One region of the Paenibacillus riograndensis SBR5 genome, then DNA from elsewhere that is predicted to be linked to it. Evidence: riboswitches for the same ligand, from Rfam matches in the RefSeq annotation. Region 1 holds a riboswitch; the other holds the start of a gene.

Evidence for each region. A riboswitch is a leader RNA that binds a small molecule or an ion and turns the genes downstream of it on or off. The one in region 1 is predicted to bind cyclic di-GMP.
Region 2: another riboswitch for cyclic di-GMP. It lies ahead of PRIO_RS22245 (thiamine pyrophosphate-binding protein); the one in region 1 lies ahead of PRIO_RS34595 (anti-repressor SinI family protein).

Annotation. Positions count from the first base shown of each region.
Region 1 is NZ_LN831776.1:552,576-559,085, forward strand. It holds gene PRIO_RS02460 (2-oxoglutarate dehydrogenase E1 component) at 1-1,633, opposite strand, end outside; cyclic di-GMP riboswitch class I at 2,072-2,165, shown strand; gene PRIO_RS34595 (anti-repressor SinI family protein) at 2,195-2,350, shown strand; gene PRIO_RS02465 (helix-turn-helix domain-containing protein) at 2,444-2,776, opposite strand; gene PRIO_RS02470 (TasA family protein) at 3,032-3,640, opposite strand; gene sipW (signal peptidase I SipW) at 3,726-4,313, opposite strand; gene PRIO_RS36365 (hypothetical protein) at 4,336-5,562, opposite strand.
Region 2 is NZ_LN831776.1:5,229,066-5,235,575, reverse strand. It holds gene PRIO_RS22260 (3-oxoacyl-[acyl-carrier-protein] synthase III C-terminal domain-containing protein) at 1-644, opposite strand, end outside; gene PRIO_RS22255 (hypothetical protein) at 743-1,093, opposite strand; gene PRIO_RS22250 (carboxymuconolactone decarboxylase family protein) at 1,275-1,643, opposite strand; gene PRIO_RS22245 (thiamine pyrophosphate-binding protein) at 1,716-3,350, opposite strand; cyclic di-GMP riboswitch class I at 3,477-3,570, opposite strand; gene PRIO_RS22240 (methyl-accepting chemotaxis protein) at 4,070-5,320, opposite strand; gene PRIO_RS22235 (helix-turn-helix transcriptional regulator) at 5,453-6,448, opposite strand.

The sequences.
Region 1 (6,510 bases):
CACTCTGTACCGGAACGGAGGTCTTGGTTTCACCGTTTTTGTGTTTGCCATCCTTCATCAGATCGTAGGCTTGTTGCAGCACTTTCTCCGCTTCAAGGTTCATCTGCTTCACATCATCTGCCTTGATGATATTGTCACGCTGCAGGCGTTCTGCATAGACCCGGTACACAGTAGGATGGTTGCGCACTTTGCTGTATACAATCGGCTGGGTAGTCTCCGGATCGTCCATTTCATTATGGCCGTGGCGGCGGTAGCCGATCAGGTCAATGACGAAATCCTTTTTGAACTGGCTGCGGTAAGCGCTGGCCAGACGGACGGCGGCGATGCAGGCCTCCGGATCATCGGCATTCACGTGAACGATCGGAATTTCATAGCCTTTGGCTAGATCGCTCGCATAATGGGTGGAACGGGAATCTTCACTTTCAGTGGTGAACCCGATCCGGTTATTGACGATAATATGCACGGTGCCGCCATTGGAATACCCTTTAAGTTTGCCGATGTTGAGCGTTTCGGCGACAATACCTTCACCAGGAAAAGCAGCGTCCCCGTGCATCAGCACCGCCATGGCCTTGTTCGTGTCAAGCTGCGGCAGCCCCGGAGAATTCCGGTCCTCTTGAGCTGCGCGGGCAAAACCTTCAACAACCGGGTTGACGAATTCCAGATGGCTCGGGTTGTTCGCCAGTGTAATGCGGGTGCGGACGGTCTCACCTTCGCGCACGGCACGGTCTGCGCCCAGATGGTATTTCACGTCACCCGTCCAGCCGTAGTTAATGCCCATGGAGCCTTCGGAAGGGAACAGCTCCTTGTTGGGGGAATGATGAAATTCCGAGAAAATAATATCATAGGGCTTCCCGAGAATATGAGCCAGCACATTCAGGCGTCCGCGGTGGGCCATACCCATCAGGATATGTTCCGCTCCATCATGCGCGGCGGCACGGACAATCTCGTCCAGCATAGGCACCAGCGCATCATTGCCTTCCAGGCTGAAGCGTTTTTGGCCGACAAAGGTTTTATGCAGGAAGGTCTCGAACTGCTCTACCTGGATCAGGCGGTTCAGCAGCTCCTTGCGCTCGGCATTATTCAGAGGGGCCGGAGAGCTTGTGGACTCTGCCTGGCTGTTCAGCCAGCGCAGCTCCTGTTCGTCGTGCACATGCCCGAATTCGTAGGCGATAGTCTGCGTATAAGCCTGGAGCATCCGGTGAACCGCGTCCCAGGCGGTATGAACATCCGCCGGCGCATTCTCCCAGATCAGCGAGGCGGGCATAGCGATCAGGTCCTCGCGGGTGAGATCATAGGTTTCATAATCCAGCCATTTCGCCATAGGGTTATTCCCCTGCTCAAGCGGATCGATATTAGCGGCCATATGGCCATATATACGAATATTGGCGATTAGCTTGGAAGCTCTTACGGCCTTTCTCAGCCACTCGGTGCCTCCCGAAAGAGCCGGCTGCGGGGCCGGTACGGCATCCGGAGCAAGCGGAGGAGGGCCGGAAACAGTAAATAGATCACGGTAATGATGTTCTACTGAAGAGGGATCTTTAACGAATTGCTCATATTTCTCTTGAATATAGCCCAGATTGGGGCCGTGATACTTACTCCAAATGGATTCGTTATAGGGCTCTTTAACTGCCATGAATACATCCTCCTAACGGATGAACTCCACGTGGCCGCATGGTGGCTTGAGCGCCCAGTGGAGCTGCGATGTTTACGGTTTCATTTCACATCTTATTGTGCTACTTTCAAGACGTGTAATCAATTCATACTTTCGGGGAATCCGTTCGCAAAACGGCATGATTCAGTCCGGAAATGATGAAGAACGGATATTGGTTGCAGAATCAGGATTTGCAGCCGGTTCAACTAGTAACAATGACCTATGTATAAATCGGAAATGTTCATCAACAGCTTCTTAAGACATATTTTTTGGACAAAGGTTAGCAAAAAAAGCTATTCTTTTGCACTACTTAGCATAAAAAATTTCCAAATAACGACACACTTTTCGTGTAAGATATTGTATAATGTTATTGCGGATAACGGTTTCATGGTTTCTAACCAGATCCTTTCATGTAAAGGGTCCAGTAAAGGGTAAACCTGCCGAAAGGCAGGGACACAAAGTCTCGGGTCTACTGTAGAGATGCTGGAGCTACTACGACGGCCGGACTGCCTGGGGACGCATAAATTCTAGGAGGAGATATTCTTGGATAAGTCCAACCAGGGGAATGACGGAGAACTGCTGACGGGTGATCTGGATTTAGAATGGGTGTATTTGCTGATGTCGGCCAAGAAGGCAGGGATCGAGGCGGATGAAATCCGCCGGTTTTTAAACGAAAAAACAGCATTGCAGGCGATGTAGAGCGTTTATTATGGGGAAATACATACAGAAAAGGGCACAGCAATCATACGCTGTGCCCTTTTCTGTATCGCTGGAGCCTGCGGATGACCGCCATTATTGATCCTTCTGCTCCAGCCGCCATTTTTGGTAATCGAGAAACTCTTTGAATTCCCTCTTGCTTATACCTGAGGCCATGGCTTCCTGGACAAGCCGGAACCATTCGCCGTCCAGGGAGGATTCGTCAGCATCCGAAGGTTCGCCATAGAGCAGACTGTGGATGGAAACCTGGAGCGCGTCAGCGATTTTTTCGATAAATTGGATTGAGGGGTTGGATTGAATATTTCTTTCTACATTGCTTAAGTATGATTTCGCAACATCAGCCTTGTCCGCCAGTTCGGATAAGGACCAGCCTTTTTCCAGACGGAGATGGTGGATGCGACTTCCCATATTATCCGGCACGATTACAACGCCCCTCCGTACTTTTTGTTAAAATATAAGGATTTATACGGTTACGCCAATAATCATCCTCATATTTCTCGCCGAAACGGGTGCCGCCCGTAAGACGCAGAGCCGTTTCCACTTGTCAGTATAACAAATTTCCTTACAACGGACAAAAATCGTTGCTACAAGGGAAAACAGCCTAATCTGCTTCCGGATTCGGAATCAGGATAGGCTGCTTCAGAAAATGCAGTCCGCTATGAATTAGTAATCCTTTTTAGGGCCTTGTTTGGCTTCGAAATTCCAGGTCAGCTTCAGCTTATCCTTTTGGAAATAGTTTTGTGCTTCGCCAGTATCCACGAATTCGAACTTGACCGAAAAGCTGTCGCTGCTCTGTGCTTTGATGCCGTCAGCTTCAGTGAGAATTTGATCCCATCCGGTATTTTTGACCAGATCCGGGGTTTGACCCTTCAGGGCGTCCAGTGTAGTTTCATATACCACAACTTCCGGTGAGATGATCGTTCCTTTATCGTTGTTCTTCAGAAATTTAACCTTGATGAATTTGCTGAGATCGACACCGTTGTTGTCGCCGAGGGTATCTGTAACCTCAGTGGTGGTTTTCAGCAGAATCGAGCCGATATCTAAGGTTCCGTCATTTTTAAGCTTAAAAGTTTTGGTTACGGTGTCGCCCGGTTTCAGGTTTTGGATATCCACAATTACGGAAGGATCGGAGTTCAGATCCAGTGTGCCTGCTGCGAAGGTAGCCGTACTTGTTGCAGTATCACTAAAGTATGCGAAGGTCCCTCCGCCAATCAAAGACAAACCGAGTGCTGCCGATGCGATGCCAAGACCCAATGTTTTTTTGATACCCATATTCGAATTCCTCCTCTGATTTGTGTAGCTGTTGATAAATGTATTATTGTATCTTCCGTTTCGTAGGCGGAAGCGGACAATCTGTTCAGGATTGTATGTCAGTTCCCGGCGGCGCTTGGGGGAGCGCGGTGTTTTTTTTCTCAAGGGCGCTCAGTGCCTTCCAAGAGCTGTAGAGTGCATAGAGCAGGAGCAGCAGTCCGGGCACAATCATCAGGACCACACTGCCGGCTTTGGAGGCGGCAAAATTCATGGCATATCCTATATAAGGAACGGTGACTCCGGTATACTCGGCTACAACATTCCCCGAACTGACAGGCGTCATATCGACAGCATCATTGTTATCGCCTTTTGTACGATAGACCACTTCTCCCGCAGCATTTTTTGCAGAAGCATCCACAATGCGGTGAGTGATCAGAATGTTGTCCTCGCTCATGAAGGTAATGACATCGCCCTTTTTGAAGCGGGTCATATCTCCTCCGGGCTTTAAGGCGACTATGGAGCCGGTCTGAATGCCAGGTTCCATCGAACCGGATAGCACCGTTTTGATCTCATAGCCGAAAAGGGCAGGCTCACCCCCCGAGGCTCTGGACACTACTACGGCTGCTGCCAGCACCACGAAAATCAAAACCATCACTGCGGATAATGTATGGCTGAGTATTTTTTTGATAAGCATGTCAGTTTCCACCTTTAATGAGTTATGGTTCCGAAGGCAATGCGGTCGTGTCCGGACCCGGAACCGGAGTCTCTGCTGCCTGTAGTTCTTGGGCAGTTGCTTTGGTCATGTCTCCATCCGGAGTTGTGATTGGGTTATCGGCGGCTGGTGCCGGAGTGGTGCTGGCTATCGGTTCTCCAGAAGCTCCGGCATGTATTGCCTCAGGTTCAGGAGTAGCTTCAGGTGAAGCTTCCGGTGTGGCTATAGGAGTTGGTTTAAGTGCAGCCTCCGGTGTGCTCGCAGGTGTGGCCCCAGGTGAGGCTTCCGGTGTGGCTTTTGGTTCGGCCTGGGCGTTCTCTTCCTTTTCCTTTTGCTGCTTCTCATGGTCGAGTTTTGCTTCTTCATCTTTTTTGGCCTTTTCCAGGGCTTCCTGGCGGGCTTTCTCAAGCTCTTCAAGCCGCTTGCTCCGGGTCTGGCTGAGAAGCTGCTGCTGGAGCTCCAATCCTGATATATCTGCGGTTACTGCCTCCCTGGCACTGTTCAGCTCAGTCTCCAACTGCCCGTATGATGAAATCAGCTCATTGGACAGATCTCCCGGAGGCTGGATAAATGGAGTCAGGACCGGTAAGGATTGCAAGGGTTCTTCCGCGCTAAAATGAAGTTGGTTGTAAACAGCCTCGTTAACCGTTGACGGGGATGGAGCTGTGTTGTTCTGAATAGCTCTCAGGTAGCTGACAATTCCGGTTATGGAAGCACTGAAGGATTCGGAGAGCACGCCGCTTTGGTTTACACTGCTCTGCAGCTCGTTAAAGAACTGCTCATCCCTGATTTCCAGACAATTGGGATCCAGGTCGATCATATAGCCTCCAATCTGCACCAGGACTGCAGCTGCCGCGCTGATCTCTGCATGAATTAAATTCCAATTCTCGTTGTTAGCCGCCGTTTGTTCGTCGATGGCATTCAGATCCGACTGAAGCTCTGCCATCTGCCTTGAAATCTCGTGTTCGGCTATCTCAAGCTCCTCCAAAGACATGGACTCCACTCCGGAAATGCCCGGAACGCCTGCCTGTGGAGTGTAATTTTTCAAAGATGCCTTTAAAGCTGCAGCCGCATTGAGATGGTCTTTCAACTCATTGAGCAGCTGCTTGACGGATTCAGGGAATACCTTGCAAAAGCCAATGGTACCCGCAGTCTCTGCGGTACTGCTAAACCCTCCGTAAGTACTGCCTATCTGGCCGGAGGTGTACAGGAGCAGAACGGATACGGCCATGCTGGACTGCAGGATGCGAAGACCTTTTTTATGGTTTTTTCGTTTACGCCGTTTGGCGGATCTGGGGTACAGAGGCGGGTCCCCCTCTCATAGCTTCCTAAGAATCTTATTCGCTATATTCGTTCTTAATTAAGAACGATTTCGTAAGGAAATCATACACTGCCGACCAGGGAAAAGAAAAATGCTGATTTCGTCTAAATGTTCGCAATAAAGACCATGTATTATTGATTATCTGCGGATATCTGGTAATATCGCTGTTTTTCGAAAAAATGTTCTTGATTAAGAACACGAGAGAAGAGGGGACGTCTGTCTAATGAGGAACATCTGGAGGGCGTTGGATGGGGAGTGGATTGAGGGAGTAGACAGTCGGCTGGGAGACTGACAGAAATGGGCGACAGGGCCAAATGAGAGGTAGAAGTACCTTTGATTTGGCTCGAAATAGGCGGCAGGGGCAAATGAGAGGTAAAAGTACCTTTGATTTGGCGGGAAGTGGGCGAGAGTGCAAAAGCGATGTCGTCGGACGCCATTGCCCGTGCGGCCGCAGGAGGGAGCGGTAATCCAGAACAGGGCAGGGTTAGGCTCACGGGAGCCGAGACATAGTGAGGTGGAATAAGTCCACTTAAAATGGACGAAAAAGCTTCTCCAGTAGGGAATAGTGGGAAAAAGTATAGTTAATTTAAGCAAATTCGGCGGTAAAGGTGCCGATTTTCCAAATTAGTTATCCTTTTTCCACCTAGCACTTACGGGAAAGCAGGATGATGGGAAATTAGGTTTACTTTTTCCACTTGGGCCTGGGGAACTGGGGGCCTTGGAGGAATGGGCGAGCTAAGCGAACTAGGCGAGCTAAGCGAACTAGGCAAACTAAACGAATTAGGGGACTAAACGAACTAAACGAACTAAGCGAACTGGGTGGTCTGGGCGAACTAAGCGAACTGGGGAACTGGGAGG
Region 2 (6,510 bases), 3.2 Mb from region 1:
CCGGCGGCTACACCATTTCTTCCGAGGTTAGCCAAGCCTTCAGCGGGGAACATCGAGTTGCCATAGACACAAGTGTCGGTCTGATAGATGGAATCGATGAAGCCTACGGAATGTTCATCCCTTTCCAGAATAAGAGCTGCTGCAGCGTCGCCGAAGTTGGCGTAGTAGACAGGATCATTTTTGTCGGCATGCGGAGCCACGTGATCGGAGCCGATGACCAGCGCACGGCGGATTCTCGGATTGGCCATCATCTGACGGCTTACCTGCTCTACCGAGGCGGTCATGCCTGCACAGTTCGCGTTGCTGTCAATGCAAATGGCATGGGACGGGCCGCCGATCAAACGGTGGATCATGAGAGAGTTGGTCGGGAAAATATATTCAGGAGTTTGGCTGGCATATGCAATCAGGTCAATGTCGGCACCGGTAAGTCCCGTCTTGTCCAGCACATTGCTGGCTGCTTCAAAAGCCATAGTCAGAGAGTTTTCTTCGCTGCTGTCGATGCTATACCGGCTTTCACGGCCCAATGCAGCCAGAAGTCCACGGATATCAATACCCTTTTCGTCAAAATGCTGTATGAAAAAATCGTTGCCAATCTTTTTGCTTGGATGATAGATATCAATATCCTTAATTCGTATCCCGGCCATGGTTAATCCCCCTAAAAGTATTATGTGCGCTTCTTCACAGCCATAGAGTTGTACAAAACCCGCTTCTCCTGCAGATTTGTGATCCGCCGGACAATAACTTAAACCTGAGCAGTCGAAGTAATCTCCAGATTTTCAAGTCCCGCTTTGCGGCCCAGACGGGCAAGCTGCATTTTGAGGATCGGGTTATTTTCAAGAGTCAGGCTTACTTTTTCGAAGCCATCCGCTTTGAACATGACGAAGCATCCTTCCAGCAATGGCACGACATCAGGAGCAGTCACGTTCAGTTTTCTGCAGTCTATCTGCAGCGCATATTCTGAAGGGGTAATCGGGTTGACGGTTTGCTGATAGGCTTGGATCGACTTGAGGCCGTCTTCATTGGAGAAGGTCCCTTCTAGCTCGATATTAATGATTTTTTTTTCGGAATCGGTTTTCAAAATAAATTTACCCATGTGCTCATCTCTCCCAAAATTGAATGTGTTTCAGTATTGAATCTATCCGGCAACCTTAGAATTTTATGCCTTAATTCGACATTTTAAGCTTAGTTTTGGGATAAATTCCCTTCCATATAATCATATATTTATCTAATATGCAAGAATAAAGTCGAATTGTGTACAAAAAAGTCGAAAAAAGTTATTCGATTTCCTCCAGTGTGGCAAGCAGCACATTAAAAGCTGAAATGACTCTGGGCGCACCGACAACGGGCACCAGATGCAGCAAAATACCTTTGATCTGATCCACAGTCATTCCGACGCTGAGCGCCATCACATAATGGACTCCGAGCTGCTCGAACTGTCCCATGGTAATCAGGGATGAAATAACGGCAATTTCCTTCCAATCCGAACCAATCGTTGTGCGCTGAAAAATGTCACCATAGGCGTTGCCCATGATATACTCGGCCAGCTCCGGAAAATGCTCCTTGATTGGAGCCAGAGCTTTGGCACCGTAATTGCCAGACAGGTTGGAAAAGTGCCTGAGACCGCTGTTAATCGTATTTTCCACAGAGATGCCTCCTGAATAGTAATGAGCGGCAAGGAGCAATCATGAGTGGAGAGTCCTTGCCGCTGTTGATTCTTAGTTGAGATTCAAGGTGCGATGGGCCGTCGGAGGCACTTCAGTACGGTCAGTCAGCAATTCAATTACAGCCACGCGGTTAGAGGCTACTGCAGCATGGATAGCAGATGTGAATTGTTCCAGAGTCTCGCATCTGTAGCCTGTGGCCCCCAAGGATTCAGCAAACTTCACGGCATCCATTGGAACTTCGAAGATCGTGCCGTCGATTCTGCCTGTTGTTTTTTCCATGCCTTTTAACGCCATGTCGAGCTGCATATTGTTCACGACGATAAAAATCACCGGGATGTCCTTGCACACGGCCGTATTTATTTCTGTGCCAAGCATCATGAAGCAGCCGTCACCGGTAATGCATAAAATTGTTTCTTCCGGTGAAGCCACTTTAGCGCCGATAGCCATCCCGATGGAATTGCCCATGCAGGCAAAATAGGCATCAAAAACAACGCTGCCGGGCTTTTTGACCTTGTACCATTTCGCGGCATTGAAGCCATGGCTGCCATCATCAACAAAAATGGTGTTGTTGTACGGGATCAGGTCGCTTAATGCGTCCATGACCGAAGCAAGCGAAAGCTTGGGCAGAACCGGCAACTCTTCCGCATAATGAACATCGGTTTCTGTTTCGTGCTTTTTAATAGCAGCCGAATCAAAATTCTGAAGATAGAACGCAAGATTGTCGCGTAAGTCCCCGCTTACAGCGATTGTCTCTGAGGTTAATATTTTTCCGACAAAGGTAGGGTCGACGTCAAATTGGATCAATGTCTTCGGATGATTCTCTGCCTTAAGATTGCAGATGGTCATATCGCTGAGACGAGAGCCAAGCACGATGAACACATCACTGCGGTTTAACAAATCCTCGCCATGCTTGCAGCCGCCGACACCAATGGGGCCGTGATACAGCGGGTGATCCCAGGCGATGGCACCCTTGCCGCCGGGAGAGGTGACCACCGGAATATTGAAGGTTTCAGCCAGTTGAAGAAGCTCCTCGTGCGCGCCGGAACGATTGACCCCTTTGCCCGCAATGATCAGAGGATGGCTTGATTCATTAATGGCAGAAAGTACGCGTTCCAAATTACCGGCACTGACCAGATGTTCGCGCTCAGGGATAACAATCCGGCATTCTTCCAGCACTTCGGTCTGCACATCAAACGGGATACAGAGATGAACCGGTCCCCGTTGTCCGCTCAAGGCAATGGAGATAGCATGATTGAAAATCGTGCCGAAATGATCGCCGCGTTCCACCAGCTTGCTGTAAAGGGTCGCGGGTCTGAACATGTCCGCCAGATCGGCCAGATAAGCCGAAGAATCCTGGCACTGGGGAATTCCCAGTTCCTTGATGGATTGATGGCCTGTTATAAAAAGTACGGGAAGATTGTTCGCCTTCGCATGTGCTGCGGCGGTGAGAAGATTGGTACCCCCCGGTCCGGAGGTCCCAAAAGCCACTCCGAGTTTACCTGTTTTGAGAGCATAGCCGGCGGCTTCGAACCCGGAACTGGATTCGTGTCTCCCCGGAATAAATTCAATGCCGTAATCCACCATTTTCAGGACTACGGGACAAATAGACTTGCCGATTATGCCAAAGGAATGTGTTACACCGAGGTTTCGTAGTGCCTCAGCCATATAATCTGAAACTGTTTTCAAAGGAAATCCACCCCACCCAATGTTTTTTTTATTTATTCAGCAAAATAGAAAACCTGTACTCATGAGAGCACAGGTTGGCTGCGTAAATAACCATAGAGAACGCAGGAAAACCCGGACGTTCGGCTGTTCAGCAACCTGGCTGTCATGGTCCCATAGAAATGAGACTGTAGATCCATGGCTTTGCGTCATTCCCTTTCGGTGAATTTTGCCAATATGTGTTAAAGAAAATAATACCTTTTTTTATTTTACAATATATTTCTAACTCAGCTTTTGTCAATATATTTGTGCTGATAACCTCGTATTTTGGCGAATCCTGCCTGATCGTATCCATGTGAAAAACAGTATAATTTTGTATATATATAAGAATGAATGAGAAAAAAGAGCTAATGAAAAAAAGTCCAAAAATGCAAACTGTGAAGAAATATTGAAATAATCTAAAAATGAGGATTTTGAACTATAAATTCACTTGCAGAAGGGTTGGTCAGCCATAATAATGGAACGCATTGTAAAATTCACTATGTAAAAAGGACCACTGAATAAAGAGCGGTTCATCTGCAAATATTTGCATTCCAAAAAAGGAAGCAGGCAAAAGGAGAGAAGTGCAAAAGAATGGAGGGGCTCTTCTAATGCAAAAAAACTGTAACTGATGAATATAACAGCGAAAATTTTGTGAATAAAAAAACTGCCGCAGGAAGGATACGGCAGTCTCCACGTAACAGTTAAAATTTGAAAATATGAATCGTTTTTTGCAGTTGGAACACCGCTTGGGTCATTTTTTCAGTCTCCTCGGCAACGGATTGCAAGGCATGGATTTGCTCGTTCATCGCTGCGGAGACCTCTTCCGTTCCCGCCGCCGTTTCTTCGGTAATTGCGGAAATATTTTCGATGGCGCCGGAGATTTTGAGTGCGCTCTCCAGCATGAGGTCGCTTTCGGCAGAGAAAGAAGCAATTTGCTCGGTTATGTATTGGACGCTTTGCACAATCTGTGCGAAAATATTCGCCGTTTCGATGATCATCTCATTCTGTACCTGAACGACTTCCTCGTTAATGGCGATATTCTCAATCGCTTGCTTGATATCGTTCTCTATGCTGCGCACCAGACTGAACACCTCTTTAGTGGAGGCGGTAGATTCCTCGGCCAGCTTGCGTACTTCCTGGGCCACGACAGCAAAACCACGGCCATGTTCACCGGCCCGGGCTGCTTCAATAGAGGCGTTGAGCGACAAGAGGTTGGTCTGCTCGGCGATTTCTGTGATCGTTTTGGTGATCATGGTAATCCCCCGGGCATTTTGGGAGAGTGCTTCAATCGTGTCGGCCACCTTCTGGGTGGCTTGTATATTCTTGCGCATGCCTTCGGCTTGTGTATCCACCGATTGCCGTCCTTTTTCAACCAGTTCCAATGTATGTACAGACCGTCTGTTCATTTCCTTGGTCGAGCTCGTATAGTTGGAGACCTTGGTCTCTATGTCTTTGATGGATTCGGTCATGTCGGCAATGTCCACGGAGATTTCATTTGCGCCAAGAGCCAGTTCATTGGACGAAGAGGCGACCTGGGCCATTACGATCTTCAGATTCTGGTTCTTGTCTTCAATGCCGCGGCTGGCATCCATAACCTGGCGGGTAATCTGCGAAGCATCGGTAAGGATCTTTTTCAGCTTATCGATCATGGTATTGAAGGACCGGCTGATATCCCCCATAGAGCCGTTCTCGTCGGCCCGGTTGGTAAAGTCGCCTTTTGCAATGGTGTGTGTAACATTAGAAATGTCGTCAAACGAAGATGTAAGCGTTCTCTCAATGAAGCGTGAAAGAGGGAAGGTAAGAGCTGCCAATACCGCTACCAGTATAATTCCGATAACAATCTTGCCCATGATCAATAAAGTGATCAGTACAGGAACTGCAAATAATGCGGCGATCAGATAACAACCGGCAACAATTCTCTGTTTTAGCGGAAGCTTGTTCATCCAGTCCATAATAACTATTCCCCCTAATAAATATGTTGAGTATTGTAATATTATAGGCGATTTCAGGACGTTAGGTCTATTGTAAGAATTGACATAAATTATTACGGGAAACGGCTATCTTTTCCTGGGCGGACCAAGTGCCTATTCTTGCTGCGGTTGGGAATTTCCCGGAAGGGAACGCCTTACCCTGCGGCCCAGCAGAACTGTTTTTAAGGCAGCCTTATATACTCTGGCACGCAATTCCTCCGGTTCCCCGACGATCACATTAGGACCTAAGGACAACATCACCCGGCAAGCTGCTTCTATGGTGTTGAACTCTGCTTCAACCTTTAGCCACGCAGAACCTGGAGAATCCTCCATGGATAGCACTGTAACATAACGTTCCTGGCTTAATACTGGCAGGGAAGAAGACTGCAATGAAAATTTGGCCTTATAGCTGGGGAGGGCTGATTTGAAGGATACTTTGGATGACTCCCAATAGCTTGTAAGCTCAAAATCGTCAGGCCGGGTATAAGCTTCATCTATCTTTTGACAGGCAATGATTCTTGAGACCCGGTAGGTTCTGAATTGCCCGTCATGCTCCCCGATAACATACCAGACCCCCTGTTTAGCCACCAAACCCAGCAGTCCGATCTTTCTGTTCTTTACTTCCCCGTTGCGGAGATAGGAGATATTTACCTTCCGGTCTTCCCAGAGAGCTGTCTGCAATTCGGAGAGAAAGGGGAAACTCTCTTTGGAGGGAACCCATCCTTCACTGTCTATATGAATGCGCTGGTTAAAATAGTTGGCTGAAGGGAATGTATTCGCAGTGGCAGCAGCCTCCAGCTTGCGTGTGGCGAGCGTGTAATCCTCATGAATACCAAGATCCTGTAAAATGGACGGATCGGCTGAGAGCTGCAGTGCGCCTATTTCTTTGGGCTTCATGCCGGTAAGCGAGGTCCTGTAGCCTTCTGTGAGCATCCAGCCTCCTTCCCGGCCTCTTTCAGCCAATACGGGGATTCCGGAGGCGCTCAGCGCCTCCATATCACGAAATATCGTTCGTTCAGACACCTCCAGGGTGCCGGCAAGCTCACGGGAGGTGACTTTGCCGCGGTTCTGCAGCAGAAGCAGGATAGATAATAAACGGTCGGCTCTCATAACGTCCTCCTCACAGGGGTACCTTAATTTCAATCTTTTTCAGTTTATCATATTTATATGTC